Regions from separate parts of the Parabacteroides sp. 20_3 genome, predicted to be linked through region 3. Evidence: riboswitches for the same ligand, from Rfam matches in the RefSeq annotation. Region 3 holds a riboswitch; each other region holds the start of a gene.
The links. Region 3 has a riboswitch for thiamine pyrophosphate ahead of ACESPU_RS20435 (TonB-dependent receptor). Riboswitches for the same ligand answer to the same signal wherever they lie in the genome.

Region 1: it holds a riboswitch for thiamine pyrophosphate, as region 3 does, so the genes downstream of both, ACESPU_RS05925 (sulfide-dependent adenosine diphosphate thiazole synthase) here and ACESPU_RS20435 (TonB-dependent receptor) in region 3, are expected to answer to the same signal.
Region 2: it holds a riboswitch for thiamine pyrophosphate, as region 3 does, so the genes downstream of both, thiD (bifunctional hydroxymethylpyrimidine kinase/phosphomethylpyrimidine kinase) here and ACESPU_RS20435 (TonB-dependent receptor) in region 3, are expected to answer to the same signal.

Annotation. Positions count from the first base shown of each region.
Region 1 covers NZ_CAXSNO010000002.1:505,964-509,244, forward strand. Annotated here, with positions in the region: gene ACESPU_RS05915 (DUF6769 family protein) at 1-203, opposite strand, end outside; gene ACESPU_RS05920 (hypothetical protein) at 274-693, shown strand; gene ACESPU_RS05925 (sulfide-dependent adenosine diphosphate thiazole synthase) at 750-1,520, opposite strand; TPP riboswitch at 1,583-1,679, opposite strand; gene ACESPU_RS05930 (ParB/RepB/Spo0J family partition protein) at 1,770-2,294, opposite strand; gene ACESPU_RS05935 (DUF3440 domain-containing protein) at 2,278-3,281, opposite strand, start outside.
Region 2 covers NZ_CAXSNO010000001.1:36,877-40,157, reverse strand. Annotated here, with positions in the region: gene cbiD (cobalt-precorrin-5B (C(1))-methyltransferase CbiD) at 1-388, shown strand, start outside; gene ACESPU_RS00165 (BamA/TamA family outer membrane protein) at 541-1,770, shown strand; TPP riboswitch at 1,874-1,971, shown strand; gene thiD (bifunctional hydroxymethylpyrimidine kinase/phosphomethylpyrimidine kinase) at 1,966-2,814, shown strand; gene ACESPU_RS00155 (thiamine phosphate synthase) at 2,807-3,281, shown strand, end outside.
Region 3 covers NZ_CAXSNO010000012.1:105,556-108,836, reverse strand. Annotated here, with positions in the region: gene ACESPU_RS20435 (TonB-dependent receptor) at 1-1,115, opposite strand, end outside; TPP riboswitch at 1,158-1,268, opposite strand; gene rimP (ribosome assembly cofactor RimP) at 1,506-1,973, shown strand; gene nusA (transcription termination factor NusA) at 1,978-3,243, shown strand; gene infB (translation initiation factor IF-2) at 3,264-3,281, shown strand, end outside.

The sequences.
Region 1 (3,281 bases), on a different contig from region 3:
AAATAGGCCAAGTTATGCCCGTCGCAACCGCAATCATGCGTATCAGTGCTTTTATCGCCATGCGCTTGCTCCGCGGTCAAGGATTGATAACAAGGCATCCCGTCCCGGTGATGATGGTGAGGGATAACCACAGAAAGCAATGCCAAGATGCCGGCCATCAGCACCACGTATTGTACAACCCTCTGTTTCATTTTCTCACGCATGGCACAAAGATAAGGATATTTTTCCGTTTTTTACATGAATGTTGTAAGTTTGCGGTAAATAAAAAGATAGATGAAGTTTGGAGTAAATAAAAAGGTATTATTATATACCGCCGGTTGCGTATGGATTTTCGCCGGTATCAATATCTTACGCATCGGTATCGTCACATGGTTAAACGATACCCATTATTGGTTATTCAAGATCGGGGAAGCGACCATCGTTTTCTTACTTTTCTTCAATTTGGTCTTTAAACGGCTTTTCTATAAACATTCCGAACGGATCTCCCGGAAAAACGGGAAACATTGCCCGTTCTCTTTCTTCGACGTGAAAGGTTGGATTATCATGATCTTCATGATCGCTTTCGGGATCACGATCCGTGCGCTCCATTTACTGCCGAATTCTTTCATTTCTGTATTCTATACGGGATTATCCACGGCGTTGATCATAACGGGATTCTTATTCTTGAGACAAGGAAAAACCGTTGGGAATTGAGAATTGAAAATTAAAGATACAACAATCAATAATTCTCAATTCTCAATTCTCAATTTTCAATTCCCAAGCTTTTCGCAGATCAACTCAGCCGCCTTCTTGCCGCTCATCAGCATGCCGCCAAAGATCGGTCCCATACGGAAGCTACCGCTTACGCCGTTAGCGGCCATACCGGAAACGAATAATCCCGGGTAGATCTCCTTCGTGTTCTCCACCGTCGTCTGCTCACCCAGCTCCACATTCAAGGAACGCTCGCCGATCACGCCTCCGGTCGGTGTATTCAATTGGATATCATTCTTACGGGCTACCACACGGGCGATCTCGCAATCATGCCCCGTACCTTCCAAGACAGCCTTTGCCATGATCGTCAACGGATCCACGTGCATCCCCTCACGGATTACCGGAGCCCAGTTCACTACCACACCGGCTACGGCATCGTTATGAAACACCACGTCCTCTACCGAATAGCAGTTAAAGATCGTAGCGCCCGCCTTCGTCGCCTGATAAATCAAAGCGGAAGTGGTATGTACCGAATCCATGATATACGTGCCGTTAGCACCCTCCTTATAACTTACGCCCAATTCCTTGATAATCGGCATAGCCTCTTCCTGCACCACGATATCGTTGAACATCATAGCGCCGCCCCACATACCTCCACCGGGAGCCAGCTTACGATCAAACAACGCCACCTTCTTACCGGCTTTCGCCAAGAAATAAGCGGCCACGATACCGGAAGGTCCCCCTCCCACGATCGCTACATCCACAGACAAGTTGCTCTTCAACTTCTCGAAGTAAGAGTCAATGATTCCACTTGAAACAATCTGTTCCATCTTAATAACTAATTAAAGTTTAAACATCAGGGAGCACATAGAGGTAACGCCCCCTTTATTTCCTAGTTCTACCTTATTTTCCCTTCGCCGGCATTACCCGGATCAGGTTCGATGGGTATAATCTCAGCCCGTATGACTCGGGCACCCCTATGTGAAAAGTCGGGGGCAAATGTACAAAAAATTAGTATATATGTACTCAACAGAGCCATAAAAGGCAAAAAACGCTCAGCCAAACAAAATGTAAAAAGTTTAGTCTTCTTCCGACCAGTCATCAGACCAACCGAATTCTTTATCCCGGAATAATTCAGCTAATCCCGAAATCTGCTTGAACCGAAGTAACTCATTTTTATCCATTCCAATATTACGCATGATCCACTTATCAGACATCCCAGATTTGACCAACTCCGTAACAATCTCCGTCATAAGTTCCAAGTTGTGCATCCCTCGAGCCCTGTTATGGCGAATGGTTGAAGCCATTCGGTTTGAAATATCTTTCTCAATCACCGTTACAGGCAACATTCCTTTCTCACGATCATAAATCCTTTGAGATTGCTTCATAACCAGATAACGATGATAACCATCTACTATCTCATATAAATCATCCTCTTCAAGATAATAACAGACGCAAGGCATCGTATAGCCATCCTCCCAAATGGAAAGTTCCAATAATCGCATTTCCGGTGGTGCCATGATATTAGGGTTATAGCTGTTGGCTACAATTTTTTCTATAGGGACAGCCCTAACACCATATGCCGGACTAACAAAGTTTCCCATGCTTATAAAAATTATATTTGTCCATTACTTCTTTTCTCATATCCCTTTCTCGTTTTGTCTGGGAAAAACCCATATACTTACATGTATGATCGTTTTTCAAAATACAAACACACATACGTTTGTAAGTAGGGATTTCTTTAAACTCAGGTATATTGATATCATCGATATACTCCATCCGTACCGGTTTCTTATCCGTATGGTAAGCGGTACATTCTTCCACAATGATAGGAATATTAGCCGCCCGTAACTTAGCGATAGTCTCCTCACTGAGGCATCCTCCTTTTTCTCTCCAGAATTTACGGCTGACTCTTAACTTATTCAAATAGTTCTCACGAGTTTCTTCGGGTAAAGTATTTAGGAGAAAATACATATATTTCTCCCAAGAGAACCCGGCTGGGCACTTGATAGCCCTCCATCCCATAGCGGAGGTATTCCCATATATACCGGCAAAGCCAACACCGTTTACACGTCCAACCATCCTCCCCCACATGTCGGGATCGACAACTTTGTAAATGAACAGTGTGGATATCGCTTGGGATATGAATGGGCTCGCCACACGTTGCCGGGACAAAGGCACCCCTGCTTGATAATACAAATCATACAAATGATTATATGTCCAACCGAACTTTCCGTTCGCTATCCAGATATCCTGAGTTTTCCAATCATAAATAGGATATGCGTTATATATAGAATAATTCATTCTGCGAGTCCATTTATAATTAGCTAGTTTTCTGTAATTCTTATCACTATGTATGGCCCGCCACCTATTAAAACTCTCTTGGGTACGGATACCAACAAGGCAACATATACGCCGGCCCATTTTCCGTTGATACAACCAAAAAGGGAACATATTCTGAAAATCATAATCCCACATGTCCTCCTTGAAAAAGTCAAAGTCTTTCGCCCGGAGACATGAATGGGGCATCTCTCGAACCCAGATATCCCGGTACTCCTCGCTCCAAGGTCTCCAATATTGTTGAAACATAG
Region 2 (3,281 bases), on a different contig from region 3:
ATTCGTCCATTACGGGAACTTTATCGGAGAGACGCTAAAGATCGCTGCCGATTTAGGTTTCAAGCAGGTTATCTTAGGTATCATGATCGGCAAGGCGGTGAAACTTGCGGAAGGTTTCCTGGATACACACAGCAAAAAAGTCGTCATGAACAAAGGCTTCCTTCAAGATGTAGCGAAAGAAGCGAAATGCGAGGAGGCGACCGTAGATGCAATCAATCGGATTACGTTGGCCCGTGAATTATGGGAGCTTCTTACGGAAAAAGATCAAAATCGTTTTTTCCCATTACTTTTACAAAAATGTAAATCGTATTGCGCTCCTATCCTTCCCGACGGCGAACTAACCTTGCTGTTAATATCCGAAGAGGGCAAGGTCTTGTACCAATCTTAGCTGTAGAGACGCAGCACGCACGCTACGTATCTACAACCCCCAGACTGTAATAGCATTTCTTTTTAGCTGTTTATTCTTTTTTATTAGGGATTCTTTAAGAATACATATTAGGAGGATTTCGTACTTTTGCCCTCTAAATATTGATTAAAATAATGTTTAGATATCTTTTAATTTATATGGCCTGCCTTCTATTCGCCTTTTCCGTAAAGGCGCAAGGCATTTCCAATGACACGATTCCGAAAGAAGTGCTGATGCTGGATGGTAAGCCTATGACCGAAAAGCAAATACAACGTTATCATAAACAATTACATAAAGACTCCATACGGGCCAACAAAAGGATCTGGTGGTCTATCCTTGGCGGACCGTCTTACACGCCGGAAGCCTCCTTTGGCGTAGGTGGCGCGGTTTTGGCTAGCTTTCGCTTAAACAAGAATGATACGATATCCCAACGATCGTTTATCCCTGCGGGATTTAACATCACCTTAAACGGGACGTTCGTTTTTGCCGGTGCCGGTACCTTATTCTTCAACGAGAATCGCTTCCGTATTTATATCAGTTACGGTTATCGGAACGAACCTTCGCATTATTTCGGGAAAGGCTATGAGACGATCGAGCAAATCGAGAAAAGCGATTCGACAACGAAATTCCATAAGAGTTCTTTCCAACTATATCCCCGTTTCGTATGGGAAGTTAGGCCTCATTTATATACGGGTCCTCTTTTTGATATTAATTTCAGCAAATCAGATGATATCAACCCGGTGATGGCCGAAGATCCTTATTTCAATAAGTTCAAACGAGATTATGTCAATATCGGTGTCGGCGGCTTGATTCAATACGATACACGAAATGACGTGGCGACCCCAAGTTCCGGTATGTTACTAAGCGCGATCGCTAAAGTGTATGGAAAGTATTTAGGCGGTGCATATAATTATGAGATGTTCGAGTTAGAATACCGCCAGTTCCAGCAAGTATTTCGTCCTCGTAGCACCTTGGCATGGATCGCCAAGACACAAATCGGTGTGGGAAACGTTCCTTTTACGGAGCTTCCTTCGTTTGGCTCTCCTTTCGATCTTCGCGGATACTATTGGGGCAAGTACCGTGACAAGACCATGGCGTATGGGATTCTGGAGTATCGTCATATGTTCGGCAGCGTGGAGAAATATAAGAGCGGTAATTTCTGGGCGAAGTGTGGTTTTGTTGGCTGGGTCGGCACGGGTACGATCGGAAACGCTCCTATCGTAGACTGGAATAAATGGAAGTTCAACTACGGCGTAGGCTTACGTATCCAAATGCAACCCGGCAAGAACTTCCGCCTAGACGTAGGCAAAGACCCGAACCAAAAAGGGATGGCGGTTTATATGAATATGACGGAAGCCTTCTAAAACCAGAAGGCTCCCGTCTACGATTTATGGAAGTATAACCTTGCGTTAAAATTATCGTTTAAAAGCCGGAAATATCTTAATATCGATTTTTTTCACTAAGTTTGCGTCGTCGAAGGGGTGCCATACTATATGGGCTGAGATCATACCCTTACTACTTGATGCGGGTAATGCCGCCGTAAGAAAAACGAATGTTAGATGGATAAAAATGAAACGTACCGTTATCCGGTAGCTTTAACGATCGCGGGCTCTGATAGTGGCGGTGGTGCCGGAATACAAGCGGATATTAAGACTTTTTCCTCGCTGGGTGTTTTTGGAGCCTCGGCGATAACGGCTATAACCGCTCAAAACACACAGGGAGTGCGAGGGATCCAAGCGATCTCTCCCGAGATTTTGAGAGGACAAATCGAAGCTATTCTTGAGGACTTCATCGTAGATGCCGTAAAAATAGGGATGCTACATAACAAGGATGCCGTAAAGGTCGTATCTGAAACTTTATCTTCCTTCCAACAGACTTCTATCATTTTAGATCCAGTGATGATATCCACGAGCGGAAGTAAATTATTGGAGGATGACGCCATCCGAACCATCATTGATGAGTTGTTCCCTAAAGCGACACTGCTTACTCCGAATATTCCCGAGACGGAATATCTTTCCGGTATAAAAATCAATAACGAGGCGGATATCTTACTTGCCGCCCGGAAATTGCAGGAAAAAGGATGTAAGGCTATATTGATCAAAGGGGGGCATATTCCCGGAGTAGAAACGGTGGATCGGTTATTTATCAATGAGAATAATCCGATTTGTCTGGCCTCGCCAACAGTGGAGACTTTCAATACCCATGGAACGGGCTGTACGCTATCGTCCGCCATCGCCGCTTATATGGCACTCGGCCATTCATTGGTGGAAGCCGTACGATTAGCCAAGGAATATATGAATAACGCGCTCGTTCACGGGGCAAATGTATGCATGGGAAAAGGGCACGGACCTGTAAACCACTTCTTCTCACCCTCTGCCCTTCATAAAATCCGATGGAATCATGAATAAGCTGGTCGTAATTACTACACCTTATTTTTTCGCGGATGAAGCTTCTTTGATCGAACTTCTATTCGCGGAAGGAATGTCTCGTTTACATCTACGTAAACCGGATTGTAAACGTGATGAATTGGAGGGCTTATTGGATAACATCTCTCCGGCTTATTACGACAGGATCGTTCTTCATGATTGGTTTACCTTGGCAGAAGAAAGGGCTTTAGGAGGAGTCCATTTGAACAAGAGGAACCCGGAAGCTCCACCTTTATATAAAGGCAGTATAAGTCGTTCTTGCCATAGTCTGGAAGAGATTATCAAGTATAAACCGGTATGCGACTATGTATTCCTTAGCCCGATCTTTCAGAGTATATCCAAAGAAGGATATGGTAGCGGATTCCCCTTAGATGGATTGCGAAACGCAAAGGGCATCATCGATGATAAGGTGATCGCCTTGGGAGGAATCTGCTCACAAACAATAACGA
Region 3 (3,281 bases):
TTGTCACGTTGATAGTTCGCGCTATAAACGGCCCCATAGAAATAATTGTCGAGCCATTTACGGCGCACAAGGTCCGTCTTTTTTACGGTATTACCCTCCGGATCGATATATTCCGGTAGTTTATAACTGCTGAATTTGGCTTTCGATTTATAATCCTCGTAATATCCATTTCCGTCGGTGTAATGAAGGGTCAGGTTCATATTCCAGAAATCTCCGATACGCTGGCTGGCCATTAAATGGTAGTTGTGTTGCCAATAATTATCCGTCTGATTGTTATAAAACTTCTTCACTCCATCTTCCTCATATTCTCCGCATGGATTATAGCTACGATCTGTGTCAAGTAAATAAGACGGAACACCGTTCCATGCTTGATAGGTCTTCTCGCTGTTCCCGAAGGCTTGGAATTTAATCAATGTATTATCGGCATAGAAAGCGGCGGAGGCATAGTAAGAACTCATACGGGCGGAGGCACGATCGATAAAGCCGTCGCTACGGATATTGGAGTAGCGGGCGTCGAAAGCGAAATGATCGTAAAGTAATCCAGTGCCGCCTTTTACCGTATGTTTCAGCGTACCGAAAGAACCTGCTGATACGGAATATTCGCCGTAAGGCTTTAAGGACGGTTTCTCGGTCTGCATGGCGACCGTAGCGCCAAAAGCCGCAGCTCCGTTCGTAGAGGTTCCGGCGCCTCGTTGGATCTGGATCGATTCTACCGAGGAAGCTATATCGGCCATATTAGCCCAGAATACGGTATGAGACTCGGAGTCATTAACCGGTACGCCATTGATCGTGATATTGATACGGTTCGCATCTGTACCCCGGATACGAAAACCGGAGTAACCGATACCCGTTCCGGCATCCGAGGTCATGATAACAGACGGGGATTGGGAGATAAGGAATGGGATACCTTGCCCGTTGTTCCGGCTGCTTAGTTCTTGTTTGGAGATGTCGCTATAAGCTACCGGGGTCTCTTTCCCGACTTTGGTAGCGGTAATAACCACTTCATCTAAAGATACGTCTTTTGAGATTTTCAAGGAGTCGACCGGACTAGGCATTTGTGCCTTGGCGGTTGTAGCCAGCAAGGAGCCGGCCAAGATAACCAATACATTTTTCATCTTTTCATCTTTTTGCTTTAAAACTAAATAGATGAATAGAAAGGATCGGAGAAGCATGAATCCCTACGACAGCATTACCTGTACAGGTTCTATGGGTATGATCTCAGCCCGCTCCTTTCGTGAAGGATTCCGCGAGCACCCCTTCGTATTCGGCAGCAAAGATAGGCATAAAAATGTTAATAAATATTACTATCAATAGTAAATCGGATTTCTATAGATATTAATTCTGATTACTATCGATCGTAATCCGGTTTGTGTCGTATTAATTTTTTCTGCAAAAAGATGAGGATATTTTGAGAACTCATTGATTTTTTGTATATTTGCGGGCGATTAAGTGAAGTTGAGGAGGGGGCGGGTAGTCCCCTTCTTTTGTTCTTAACAGATATGTGTATGATAGAAAAGAAAGTGGTAAGCCAATTAGTAGAGGAAAAACTAGCCTCTTCAAGCAATTATTTAGTAGACGTAGTGATTAAACCGGGGAACCTGATAGTCGTTGAAATTGATAACGATGAAGCGGTAAGCATTGATGATTGCGCTGAGTTGAGCCGGTATTTGGAGGAGCATCTGGATCGTGACGTCGAGGACTATGAGCTGGAGGTTGGCTCCGCCGGCATTACTTCTCCTTTTAAGGTACTTCGCCAATACGTCAAGAACATCGGAAACGAGGTGGAGATGCTGTTGAAAAACGGCTCGAAGCTGACAGGTGTGTTGAAATCTGCCGACGAGAACGGTGTGGTTGTCTCTGTCGAGAAGAAGGTGAAACCGGAGGGCGCTAAGCGGAAGGTAACCGTGATAGAGGATGAGTCGTATACATTTGATGAAATAAAATATACAAAATACTTAATAAGATTCAAGTAAGATTATGGCCAAGAAAGAGGAAACAATCAGTATGATTGACACCCTTGCGGAGTTCAAGGAGTTGAAGAATATCGATAAAGATACGATGATTAGCGTTTTGGAAGATTCGTTCCGTAACGTGATCGCCAAGATGTTTGGCACGGATGAGAACTATGACGTGATTATCAATCCTGAGAAAGGTGATTTCGAGATCTGGAGAAACCGTACGGTTGTGGCTGATGATGAATTGGAGGATGAGAACTTGCAGCTTACGTTGACGGAGGCCCGTAAAATCGACGCCGACTGTGAGGTGGGCGAGGAAGTGACCGACGAGGTGCATTTCGCGGACTTCGGACGTCGTGCGATCTTAAACTTGCGCCAGACTTTGGCTTCAAAGATACTTGAATTGCAGAAAGACAGCTTGTACGCTAAGTATAAGGATAAAATCGGCCACATCATCGCCGCTGAGGTTTATCAGGTGTGGAAGAAAGAAATCCTGTTGCTGGATGACGATGGTAATGAGTTGCTACTGCCGAAATCCGAGCAAATCCCGACCGATTTCTATCGTAAGGGAGAGACCGTACGTGCGATCGTTCAACGTGTGGATAACTATAATAACAACCCGAAGATCCTTCTTTCCCGTACGGATAAGGTCTTCTTGCAGCGGTTGTTTGAGTTGGAGGTTCCGGAGATTAATGACGGCTTGATTACGATCAAGGCGATCGCCCGTATCCCGGGAGAGCGTGCCAAAGTGGCTGTCGAGTCATACGATGACCGTATTGACCCGGTGGGTGCTTGCGTAGGTATGAAAGGCTCTCGTATTCACGGAATCGTTCGCGAGTTGAGAAACGAGAACATTGATGTGATTAATTACACCTCAAATCTCTCTTTGTTTATCCAGCGTGCTTTAAGCCCGGCTAAGATCTCTTCTATCCGTGTAAATGAGGAAGAAAAGAAAGCTGAGGTTTATCTACGTCCTGAGGAGGTCTCTTTAGCGATCGGTAAGGGCGGTCTGAATATTAAGTTGGCTTGTATGTTGACTGAGTATACGATTGACGTATTCCGTGATATCGAAGGAGCGGACGAGGAGGATATCTACTTGGATGAGTTCTCCGACGAGATCGACAGCTGGGTGATCGACGCACTGAAGAATATAGGATGCTATACGGCGAAGAGCGTCCTTGCTATGAACCGCAATGAGATTATTGAACGTGCCGATCTGGAAGAGCAGACCGTGGACGATCTTTTAGCTATCTTATCCGCGGAATTTGAAGATGAAGGTAACGAATAAGTATTACGACAAAGTTAGATATGCCTATAAAATTAATT